One region of the Rhizobium sp. 25PS6 genome, then DNA from elsewhere that is predicted to be linked to it. Evidence: predicted binding sites of a transcription regulator. Region 1 holds the regulator's gene; the other holds the start of a gene.
What was found. The regulator LexA, encoded in region 1, represses DNA repair genes until DNA is damaged. The targets are predictions, from matches to a motif close to TGTTCNNNNTGTGTTCNG.
Positions count from the first base shown of each region.

Region 2: the regulator LexA is predicted to act here: its motif matches at 3,184-3,201, upstream of RWK44_RS30130 (putative DNA modification/repair radical SAM protein).

Region 1 covers NZ_JAWDIV010000003.1:198,022-203,177, reverse strand. The annotation lists gene kdsA (3-deoxy-8-phosphooctulonate synthase) at 1-307, opposite strand, end outside; gene RWK44_RS05670 (VOC family protein) at 304-1,200, opposite strand; gene lexA (transcriptional repressor LexA) at 1,399-2,118, shown strand; gene RWK44_RS05660 (ComEC/Rec2 family competence protein) at 2,099-4,531, opposite strand; gene gltA (citrate synthase) at 4,822-5,156, shown strand, end outside.
Region 2 covers NZ_JAWDIV010000026.1:86,369-91,524, reverse strand. The annotation lists gene carB (carbamoyl-phosphate synthase large subunit) at 1-415, shown strand, start outside; gene RWK44_RS30135 (UdgX family uracil-DNA binding protein) at 492-1,946, opposite strand; gene RWK44_RS30130 (putative DNA modification/repair radical SAM protein) at 1,946-3,178, opposite strand; gene greA (transcription elongation factor GreA) at 3,432-3,908, shown strand; gene RWK44_RS30120 (glycosyltransferase family 4 protein) at 3,935-4,993, shown strand; gene RWK44_RS30115 (dicarboxylate/amino acid:cation symporter) at 5,068-5,156, opposite strand, start outside.

The sequences.
Region 1 (5,156 bases):
CGTCGGTCAGGACGGGAAAGCCGAATTCCTTCTTGAGGTCGGCAAAGACTTCCATGCCCTTTTCGATCCCGATACCGCGTTCGGCCGAGAGCGAGGTGCGGTTCGCCTTGTCGAAGGAGCTCTTGTAGACGAGGCCGATGCCTAGCTTTCCGCAAAGCTCTTTCAGCGTGCCGGCAACCATGAAGGCGTGGTCGCGGCTCTCCATCTGGCAGGGACCGGCAATCAGCGATAGACGGCCGGTATTGGAAAAGGTGACCTGGCCTTGGCCTTCGCCGATCCTGACTTCGGAATTCGTATCAGTGCTCATCGTGTTTCCTCGAAGGCGAAGAGCGTGCCCTGCCCGGGCGCGGGCTTCACCAGAATGCGATTGTTCTTGCGCGTGTATGTCACCCCGTTAGCAGCCAAATGCGCTTCTGTCACGGCAAGATCGGCGACAGCAAAGAGGATTGCCCGGCCGCGCAGGCCGCGATCTGCGGATGAGACGGCGACGTCGAAATATGCCTCCAGCCCTTCCGGCGTCATCAGGCTGATTTTCGCATTCGATGCCGCAATATCGACGCCGAAACCGGTTTTCTCGACTGCCGATTGCGCCACGGCAAGGCTGACGAAAGCAGCGAAGGCGGCCGGCTCTGGCGTGCAAAGCGCGATCTCAACTATGCCGGTGACGCCATTGGCATGCGTCTCCAGCGCCGCGCGGTCGGCCGGTAGCGGATTGACGCGCTCGACGGTGAAAAACAGGAGATCAGGCGCGCGCAGGTCGCCGGCGAAAGCCAGCTTAAAGCCGGCAATCGTCTCGGAACCGTCCGGCATCGTCATCGGCCGGGTGAACTGCAGCATCTCGCCAGCGCTCGATCCGCTGCCGACGAAATCCTGATGATCGATGCCGGCATCCTTGCTGCCGAAAGCCAGCCCCGAGAGCCCCTCCTCGCCACAGCGGAAACGGAAGGCCTGGTTGCGGGCAGTGAAGACATTACCTTGGCGCGCAGATGCGTTGCTCTCCTCGACGTTCGCAATCCCGAGCGGCTCCAGATAGGTCTTGTCGGCAAAAAAGACGCAGGCATTCTCCGTTCCGAAGGGATGGCACGCATCGGCGGCAACGGTGAAGCCGAGCTTGCCGAGCCTCTCGCGCGCCAGATCGATGTTGACGACCGGCAGCACGACATGATCCAGCGGGTGCGGTTTGGCGGAATGCGCGTTCATGATATCCCTCCTGGAAACGGCAAGAGATGTGCGATGGCGCGTCCCTCAATGCAAGACTTCTGTGCCAATCCGGCGAATGAAAATAAAAATCTCAACGAGTTGGCGCCAAGTTTTACGGAAATTTAGCTACTTGCGGAACACATATGGAACATATAGTGTCTGTTCTGGATTTGTTTCAATCACGAGGTCACAACGTCGATGCTCACGCGCAAACAACAGGAGCTTCTCCTTTTCATTCATGAGCGCATGAAGGAATCCGGCGTTCCGCCATCTTTCGACGAAATGAAGGATGCCCTGGACCTCGCCTCCAAGTCCGGGATTCATCGCTTGATTACTGCGCTTGAGGAGCGAGGCTTCATTCGCCGCCTACCGAACCGCGCCCGCGCGATCGAGGTCATCAAGCTTCCGGAGGCCTACAGCCCCAGCATTCAGCCCCGGCGCGGCTTTTCGCCGAGCGTCATCGAGGGTAGCCTTGGCAAACTGCAGCCGGTCGCCACTCCTGCTCCCGCAAAACCCGTCGCCGACAACGGCAACTCGGTCTCGGTGCCGGTCATGGGCCGAATCGCTGCCGGTGTGCCGATCTCGGCGATCCAGAACAACACCCATGACATCGTCGTTCCGGCCGACATGCTCGGTTCCGGTGAACATTATGCGCTGGAGGTCAAGGGCGATTCGATGATCGACGCCGGCATCTTCGATGGCGACACCGTGATCATCCGCAACGGCAGCACCGCAAGTCCCGGCGACATCGTCGTTGCTCTGGTCGACGACGAAGAAGCGACACTCAAGCGCTTCCGCCGCAAGGGCGCCTCGATCGCGCTGGAAGCTGCCAACCCGGCTTACGAGACCCGGATTTTCGGGCCGGACCGCGTCAAGGTTCAGGGCAAGCTCGTCGGTCTCATTCGCCGCTATCACTGACATTGGCCAGGCCGGATTCGGTAAAACTGTTGCTGCGCCAGTCATAGGCGCGATGGCGCATCCATGGCCGCGACAATGAATCGAAGGCGGTTGCCACCTCCGGGCCGGCGTCCGTGAAGCGCAACTCGACGGATCCGGTCCTGCGCAGCGTCTCGCCGGTGAAGAGCGTTGCACCTGAGCGGCAGTTGTTGAAGCGAAGGCGCACGGACGTCACGACGATATCGGCCGCGTCGCATGCCGGGCCGAGATAGGCGGCATTGTCGATGACGGTTACCACCTGACCATTGCCAAGCCTTGATGTGCACCAGGCCTTCTTGACGCAGGAAAAGCGGTTTGCGTCACCGGCCGCTGCGGCCGTCCGCATCGCGGTCCTTGCTTCGTTCTGCTGATCGCGGGAAAGCCTGACGCGGCGGTCTTCTCCCTCAGGCGGGATAGCAGGACCATCCAGCATCTTCGGCGGATTATGCCCCGGCAGGACCAGCGCTCTCTGCCACTGGTCGAAGATGAAGTCCGGCGGTCTTTCACGGTTGGAAGCCATTGCCGCCGCCGCGACGACCGCGACGAGACTGCCATCCTCCGAAATCACCAGATCCGGCGGACGGGGACCCGGCAGAAGCAGCAGGATGAGCGTTGCGACCGCGATAATCGATGTGCCGACATGGCGCAACCGGGTGCGGAGCAGCGTCAGCAGCAGAAAGCCTGCCACGGCGACGGCGAAATACCAGGCGGGCAAGCGGCCCACGTCGATATTGCCACCCCAGCCGGACACCGTCTTTGCAACCGCGATCACCAAATCGAGGCCGAATCCGACGATCTTCCAAGCCCAAACATCCAGACCGAAAGGCATGAGCAGCATCGCCAGCAGACCTGCCGGCATGATGATGAAGGAGATGATCGGCATTGTCGCGAGGTTTGCCGGCAGGCCGTAGGCGGTCAGGCGATGAAAATGCTCGATCGAAAACAGCGCGGTTGAAAAACCGCCGATCAGCGAGGTCAGGAAGACGCCGCCGAAGAAACCGGCAACCGTAACGAACGGCCTGATGATCGGCAGCTTCAGGAAGGCGTTTTCTCGGACGCGCCGGTCCTTCCACAGCTGATAGCCCGAGACCAGCGCCAATGTCGCGGCAAAGGACATCTGGAAGCTCGGTCCCAAGACCTCGGACGGCGAAATGGCAATGATGACGAGAGCGGAGAGCGCGACATTGCGCAGGCTGATCGACGGCCGGTCGAAGAAGACCGCAATCAACATGATGGCCATCATGATGAAGGCGCGTTCGGCAGAGACCGCAAAGCCGGAGATCAGGAAATAGGCGGTGACGGCGATGAGCGCGCCGGCGGCAGCGATCTTCTTCGTCGGGTAGGCCTCAGCGATGCCGGGGAAGAGGCTGAGCAGCATCCGGAAGCCGACGAAGAAGATGCCGGCCGACAGCGCCATGTTGAGACCGGAGATGGCGATGATATGAGCCAGACCGGACTGGCGCAGCGCCTCCGTCGTCGCATCCGAAATGGCGCGCCGCTCGTCCGTCACCAGAGCAGCGGCAAAAGCACCGGTGTCGCCGGGCAGGATCGACCTTATGCGGTCGCCGATGCCGCTGCGCAGCCGGTAGAGACCTTCGAGCAGCGCTTCCGCTGTCGATCTTGCAGCCTGGGGACCTGCCTGCGCATCGACCTTCGTCGGTGCACCGTAGAAGAAACCGTTGGCGCCGATGCCGTCGAAATAGGCACTGAAGGAGAAGTCGTTGAGCTCGGGAAGCGCTGGGCCCGCCGGCGGCGTCAGCCGCGCCCTGCCGGTGATGATATCGCCGATCTCGAAGGCCGCGTCCGCGCCGCGGGCGATCGCGGTGATACGTTCCGGCGGCCGCTTCACCTGTGGCGCCTCGGTGCCGGTGACGGCAAGAATGTAGCGCCACCGCCCGCGACCGTCGCCTTCGCGCCGCTCGACGCGGCCGGTCACCGTCGTCGTCACGGCGGAATCGAGGATCACGGTGGAAGCCCGCCGGCTCTCGAACTGCGCCGTGACCATGCCGCAGGCCACGAGCGAAAGCGCCAGCAGCGTTGCCCGCACCGCGGCCCGGCTGCGGCTGGCAATGAGAACCGCCACGGTCAGCGCCAACAGGCAGAGCAGCGATGCAATGAGAGGAAAATCCGATGCCGCGAGAAACCAAACGGCTGACCCGGCGCCGAGGAAGACCGGCGAGAACAGCAGCAGGCGGCCATGGTCCGCCTCCTCGCCCAGCATGCGCATGCCGGCACGCAGCAATTGCGAGGTTGCGGCCGGCAGCCGGTGGCGCAATGGTGTCGCCGACTGCGTCCGTGTCGGTCGCGTCACCACGACAGGTGGTGAAAAACTGGAGGAGTCGGCAAGGCCTTCGCCTGCTTCCGGCCGCAATTCGACTGTCGTCAACTCCTGCATGAACCGCCCAAGCCCGGCTGCGAAGGCGGCCAGAATGCAACCTCAAATCAAATCCGGCAAGAATAATCGATTGAAATATGAGGGAAAATCGCGAGCGCCAAAAGACCAGTCGAATCATCGGCTTCCGATATGCGTGCGGCTCATCGCTGCAGTGCCTAAAAGGTGATACCGCAATGCACAAAATGCCATCACGGTAACTTGGCATTAGCTTCGCGATCATATAGCTATCGGTGAGGACGCTTAACCCCTATGGCGCTTTTATGGCGCCACCGCCATTTCGGAGGATCAGCATGACGGATCAAAGCGCTACAATAAAAATCGGTGACAAGTCTGTCGACCTTGCTGTCAAAAGCGGCACGATCGGCCCGAGCGTCATCGATATCGGTGCCCTCTACAAGAACACGGCTTCCTTCACCTACGATCCGGGTTTTACCTCGACCGCATCCTGTGAATCGAAAATCACCTACATCGACGGCGACGAAGGTGTCCTGCTGCATCGCGGCTATCCGATCGAGCAGCTCGCCGAGCACGGCGACTTCCTCGAAGTCTGCTACCTCCTGCTTTACGGCGAACTGCCGACCACCGTGCAGAAGAAGGATTTCGATTACCGCGTCACGCACCACAC
Region 2 (5,156 bases), on a different contig from region 1:
CGGCGTCGAGCTGCCGCGTGACGGGACGGTCTTTGTCTCCGTCCGCGACGCGGACAAGCCGCGCGTGTTGCCGGCGATCCGCATCCTCGTCGAGCAGGGCTTCAAAGTGCTGGCGACCGGCGGCACCGCCCGCTTCCTCGCCGAAAACGGTATCACCGCCACCAAGATCAACAAGGTGCTCGAAGGCCGCCCGCACATCGAGGACGCGATCCGCAACCGCCAGGTCCAGCTCGTCATCAACACCACCGATGGCAACAAGGCGATCTCGGACTCCAAGTCGCTGCGCCGTGCGACGCTGATGCAGAAGGTGCCCTACTACACGACCATGGCAGGCGCCGAGGCCGCCGCCCAGGCGATCAAGGCGCTGAAGGCAGGCAATCTCGAAGTGCGACCGCTGCAGAGCTATTTCGCCTGAGATACGGAACGCCATCGCTCGATCAGCGATGGTACCAGCCTTGCCATTGGGCATCACCGGCGACTTCTGAATCAGTTTATGCAACTGCCAGCATAAGGCGCTGAACTGTCAGCATATCTTCGCGAAATCGTGCCAGCTCATCCGCTTTCAACTGCTCATCGGGAATACGCAGCAGATAAGACGGATGCACTGTCACGAAGAGCGTGCGCCTTTCGTCGATCGCGATCGCCTTGCCCCTGACATCCTGCAGCCGCTGCTTCGTATCGGTCAGCGCTGCAAGCGCCGTCGCCCCCATGGCAACGACCAGCTTCGGCTTGACCAGCGCCATCTCCAGATCGAGCCACCAGCGGCAATGCTTCACCTCTCCCATATTGGGCTTCTGATGGATGCGACGCTTGCCGCGCGGCTCATATTTGAAATGCTTGACGGCATTGGTGACGTAAAGCGTCGAGCGGTCGATGCCCGCTTCAGTGATCACCTGGTCCAGCAGCCTGCCGGCGGGACCGACGAAGGGGCGCCCTGATATATCCTCTTGGTCGCCCGGCTGCTCGCCGACGAACATCACCTCTGCATCGCCCGGTCCCTCACCGAAAACGGTTTGCGTGGCCTTTGCATGAAGCGGGCAGCGGGTGCAGGCGGCAGCTTCCGCTCGCAGTGCTTCCAGCGTGCCCGCCGGCGCTTCGGGTTCAGCTGGAATGCTGCGCGCGGCTTCCTGCAGGCGATCGTGAAAAGGCAACGACTGGGTCGCCTCCCGTGCGGCCATGGCCCGCACCTTGCTCTCCGCCGATGCGATCAGCCCAGGGATGAGATCGGCTTCCGGCAGATTCTTCCAGTATTTTTTCGGCATCTCCGCCTGCATCGCCTTCAGCTTCAACCGCGCCGGATTGAAAATGCTGGCGTAGTAGGTGCGCCAAAGGTCATCGGTAGCATCGGTGAGATTGGGTTTTTCGCACGGTTCGTCGCTCATCGTCAGCCGCTCGCCGTCCCAGGCGGCCGACCCCTTGGGCGTCGCAATCAGCCAGTCCATGTCGGTGAACCGCCGTTGGAAGAAGGGCGCTGTGCGCCTGACGATATGGTGATCCGGCTCGAACCAGGCGAGGAATTTTCGACGGCCTGCCGACACCGCACCAACCTCCTTGAAGCGGACGAAGGCCGTCATCTTGTGCGCGTCGCGCCGAACGTTTTTCGCCATCAGCCTGGCACGGGCGACGTCCTCGTCGGAGGTCACTTCAAGCAATTGCCGGTCGAGTTGCAGCCGCCAGAGCAGACGGTAAAGCAGGGAAAAGCGCGCCGGGTCGGAATGGCAGAGAACTGTCTCTGCCAGCTCGATGAAGGTGGGCGGCACTGTCATCGGCTTGCGTGCTGCGGCAGACGCAGGCGGCATGGCGTCGTGTTGAAACGCAAAACCCGGCTCAGCGCGTTTTTCGCGCCACTCGATCTCCTCCGGCAGGATGCCGGCGACCGCGAAGGCGCGCGCGGCGTCACGCCATTCGGCAAGCTCCCCGCGTCCTGCCAGCACGACCCGGCGCATCACAGCAACGACAATTGTTCGGGTTGCGGTTCGAACATAGCGCGAAGGTCGGGGCGGTCGATCAATCGGCGCGGCGACCAGCCTTCCGCCGAGATGAAGGACTGAACCTTCTTGATCGAAACGCCGAGCCGCTGGAGATCGTCGAGCCGCAACCGGCGAAAACGCCGCGCCGAAACGATCGATTTGACTGTCTTGGTGCCGAGACCGGGCACACGCAGCAACCGCTCGCGCTCGGCCTTGTTGATATCGACGGGAAATTCGGCCCGGTTGGCGAGCGCCCAGGCAAGTTTGGGATCGAGGCTGAGATCGAGCATGCCTCCCGCCTGGTTCGCGGTGATCTCGTCGATGCCGAAACCGTAGAATCGATAGAGCCAGTCGGCCTGATAGAGCCGGTGCTCGCGCATCAACGGCGGCTTGATTAGCGGCAGATTTTTCGACGAGTCCGGGATCGGGCTGAAGGCGGAATAATAGACGCGCTTCAGGCCGTAGCTGCTGTAAAGCCGGCCGCTGGTCGCAAGGATCGTTGCGTCGTTCGCGCCATCGGCGCCGACGATCATTTGCGTGCTCTGACCGGCCGGCACAAAACGCTGACGCTTCTTCGTCCTGAGCGTCGGTTCGCCCGCGGCCTCGATCTTCAGCCTCAGATCCCCCATCGATCGCCTGATATTGGCAGGCTGCTTTTCCGGTGCAAAGCGTGTGATGCCGTTATCCGTCGGCAATTCGATATTCAGCGACAGCCTGTCTGCATGAAGCCCCGCTTCCTCGATCAGACGCGGTGAGGCCTCAGGGATAGACTTCAGATGGATATAGCCGCGGAAATTGTGGCTCACACGCAGTTCGCGAACGATGCGGACCATCTCTTCCATCGTGTAATCGGACGACCGAATGATGCCAGAGGAAAGGAACAGCCCTTCGATATAGTTGCGGCGGTAGAATTCCAGTGTCAGCCAGATGACCTCCTCCGGTGTAAAGCGCGCCCGTTCGACATTGCTCGACGAGCGATTGACGCAATAGGCACAGTCGTAGACGCAGAAATTGGTCAGCAGTATTTTCAGAAGCGAAATGCACCGCCCGTCCGGGGCATAGGCATGACAGATGCCGGATCCCTCGGTCGAACCGAGCCCGCCGCTTCCCCGGGAATCACGTTTCACCGTGCCGCTGGAAGCGCAGGAAGCGTCATATTTCGCGGCATCGGAAAGGATGGCCAAGCGTTCTGTGAGCGACTTCTTCATTAGTATGTTCACTATATGTTCTTATAGGTAGAGTCAATCAAGGCGATGTGATTTCTGCCCATTTTCAAGCCGCACCTCCCGATATCGGGGCGGGCCGCGTTTCTTTTATGCGAATTTTCTGGAAATCGGCCTTGGCGATCTGCTATAAGCGTCCGACTAAGATTGTGGCACGGTTCCGAAGCTCCCCTTCGGGACCTGTTTTCTTTTGTGTTCGCCGCTGATTGTGCGGATACGAGGATTGAAGGACAGAAAAATGGTTGAAAAGGTACCGATGACACCGGGCGGTTTCGTCAAGCTGCAGGAAGAGCTGCGCTGGCGTCAGCAGGAGGAGCGCCCTCGAATCATCGAGGCGATCGCCGAAGCCCGTGCCCATGGCGACCTTTCCGAAAACGCCGAATACCACGCCGCCAAGGAAGCTCAGAGCCATAATGAAGGCCGCATCAGCGAGCTGGAAGACCTGACGGCGCGCGCCGAGGTCATCGACCTCACCAAGATGTCGGGCGACAAGATCAAGTTCGGCGCCAAGGTGAAGCTCATCGACGAGGACACCGACGAAGAAAAGACCTACCAGATCGTCGGCGACCAGGAAGCCGACGTCAAGGCCGGCCGCATCTCCATCTCTTCGCCGATCGCCCGTGCTCTGATCGGCAAGGAAGTCGGCGATTCCATCGAGGTCAATGCGCCCGGCGGCTCCAAGGCCTACGAAATCCTTCAGGTTTCCTGGGGCTGATCGCCCGCCAGCCGCGAGACCCTCCCTTGCCGGATATTCGTGACGTCGAGATCATCGCGCCCAATTTCAAGCGCCGGCTCTCCGGCGTCACGTCGACCATCGTCCAGCTCATCCCGTGCCAGATACGGCTCGGCATCAAGATCGCGACACTCGGCCCCGGCCTGCCGGAGGACCTGCCGAAACTTAAGGGACGGCAGCTCCTCGGCCTCTGGCGCCCGCCGGCGCGCCGGCGCCAGCGTGTCTGGCACGCCCGCCGCAACAACGAGATGGCCGTCGGCATCCTGCTGCGCCATCTGTTGCGTATGCCGCTGAAGCTTCTCTTCACCTCGGCCGCGCAACGCCGCCACACCGCCTATACGAAATGGCTGATCCGTCGCATGGACGCCGTCATCGCGACCAGCGATCGATCCGGCTCGTTCCTCGACGTGCCGCACGCGGTGATCCAGCACGGCGTCGATCTTGCCTTGTTCCATCCGCCGGAAACTGCGGAGGACGGCATCGCCGCCACCGGCCTGCCGGGCCGCCATCTCATCGGCTGCTTCGGCCGCGTGCGCCATCAGAAGGGCACCGATCTTTTCGTCCAGGCGATGATCGAACTGCTGCCGCAGCACCCCGAGTGGACGGCGGTCGTCTCCGGCCGGGTGACGGCTGAGCACACGACATTTGGCGACAAACTTAAAACGGATGTCGCGGCCGCCGGGCTCAGCGACCGTATCCTCTTCCTCGGCGAAGTGCCTGACATCAAAGTCTGGTATCGCCGCCTGACGCTTTACGTCGCCCCTTCCCGCAACGAGGGTTTCGGCCTGACGCCGCTCGAAGCCATGGCCTCGCGCACGGCGGTGGTGGCATCGGACGCCGGCGCCTATGCCGAGCTCATCGTGACGGGTGAGACGGGCTCGGTCGTCGCTGGCGGCGATGGCGAGGCGCTGACGCGGGCAATCGCGCCCTATATCGCAGATCCCGCTCTGGCGATCGCGCATGGCGAGAATGCGCTGCGACATGTCAGGGCGAATTTTGCGCTGGAGAAGGAAGCAAGTGCGATCGGCGCCGTTTACAACAGCCTTCTCGGCGGCAACCGCGGCTAAAGCGGAAAAGAAAAACGGCCCGCCGGATAGCGGGCCGTTTCAGGAATTTTAGGACTGCGGGACAGTGCGGTCAGTTATTCAGCCGGCTGAAGCCCGGCGGCGGGAGCACTCTCGCCGGTCTGGCCGCCCAGTGCGGCGGCGAGCTGCACCGTGTCCAGCTCGT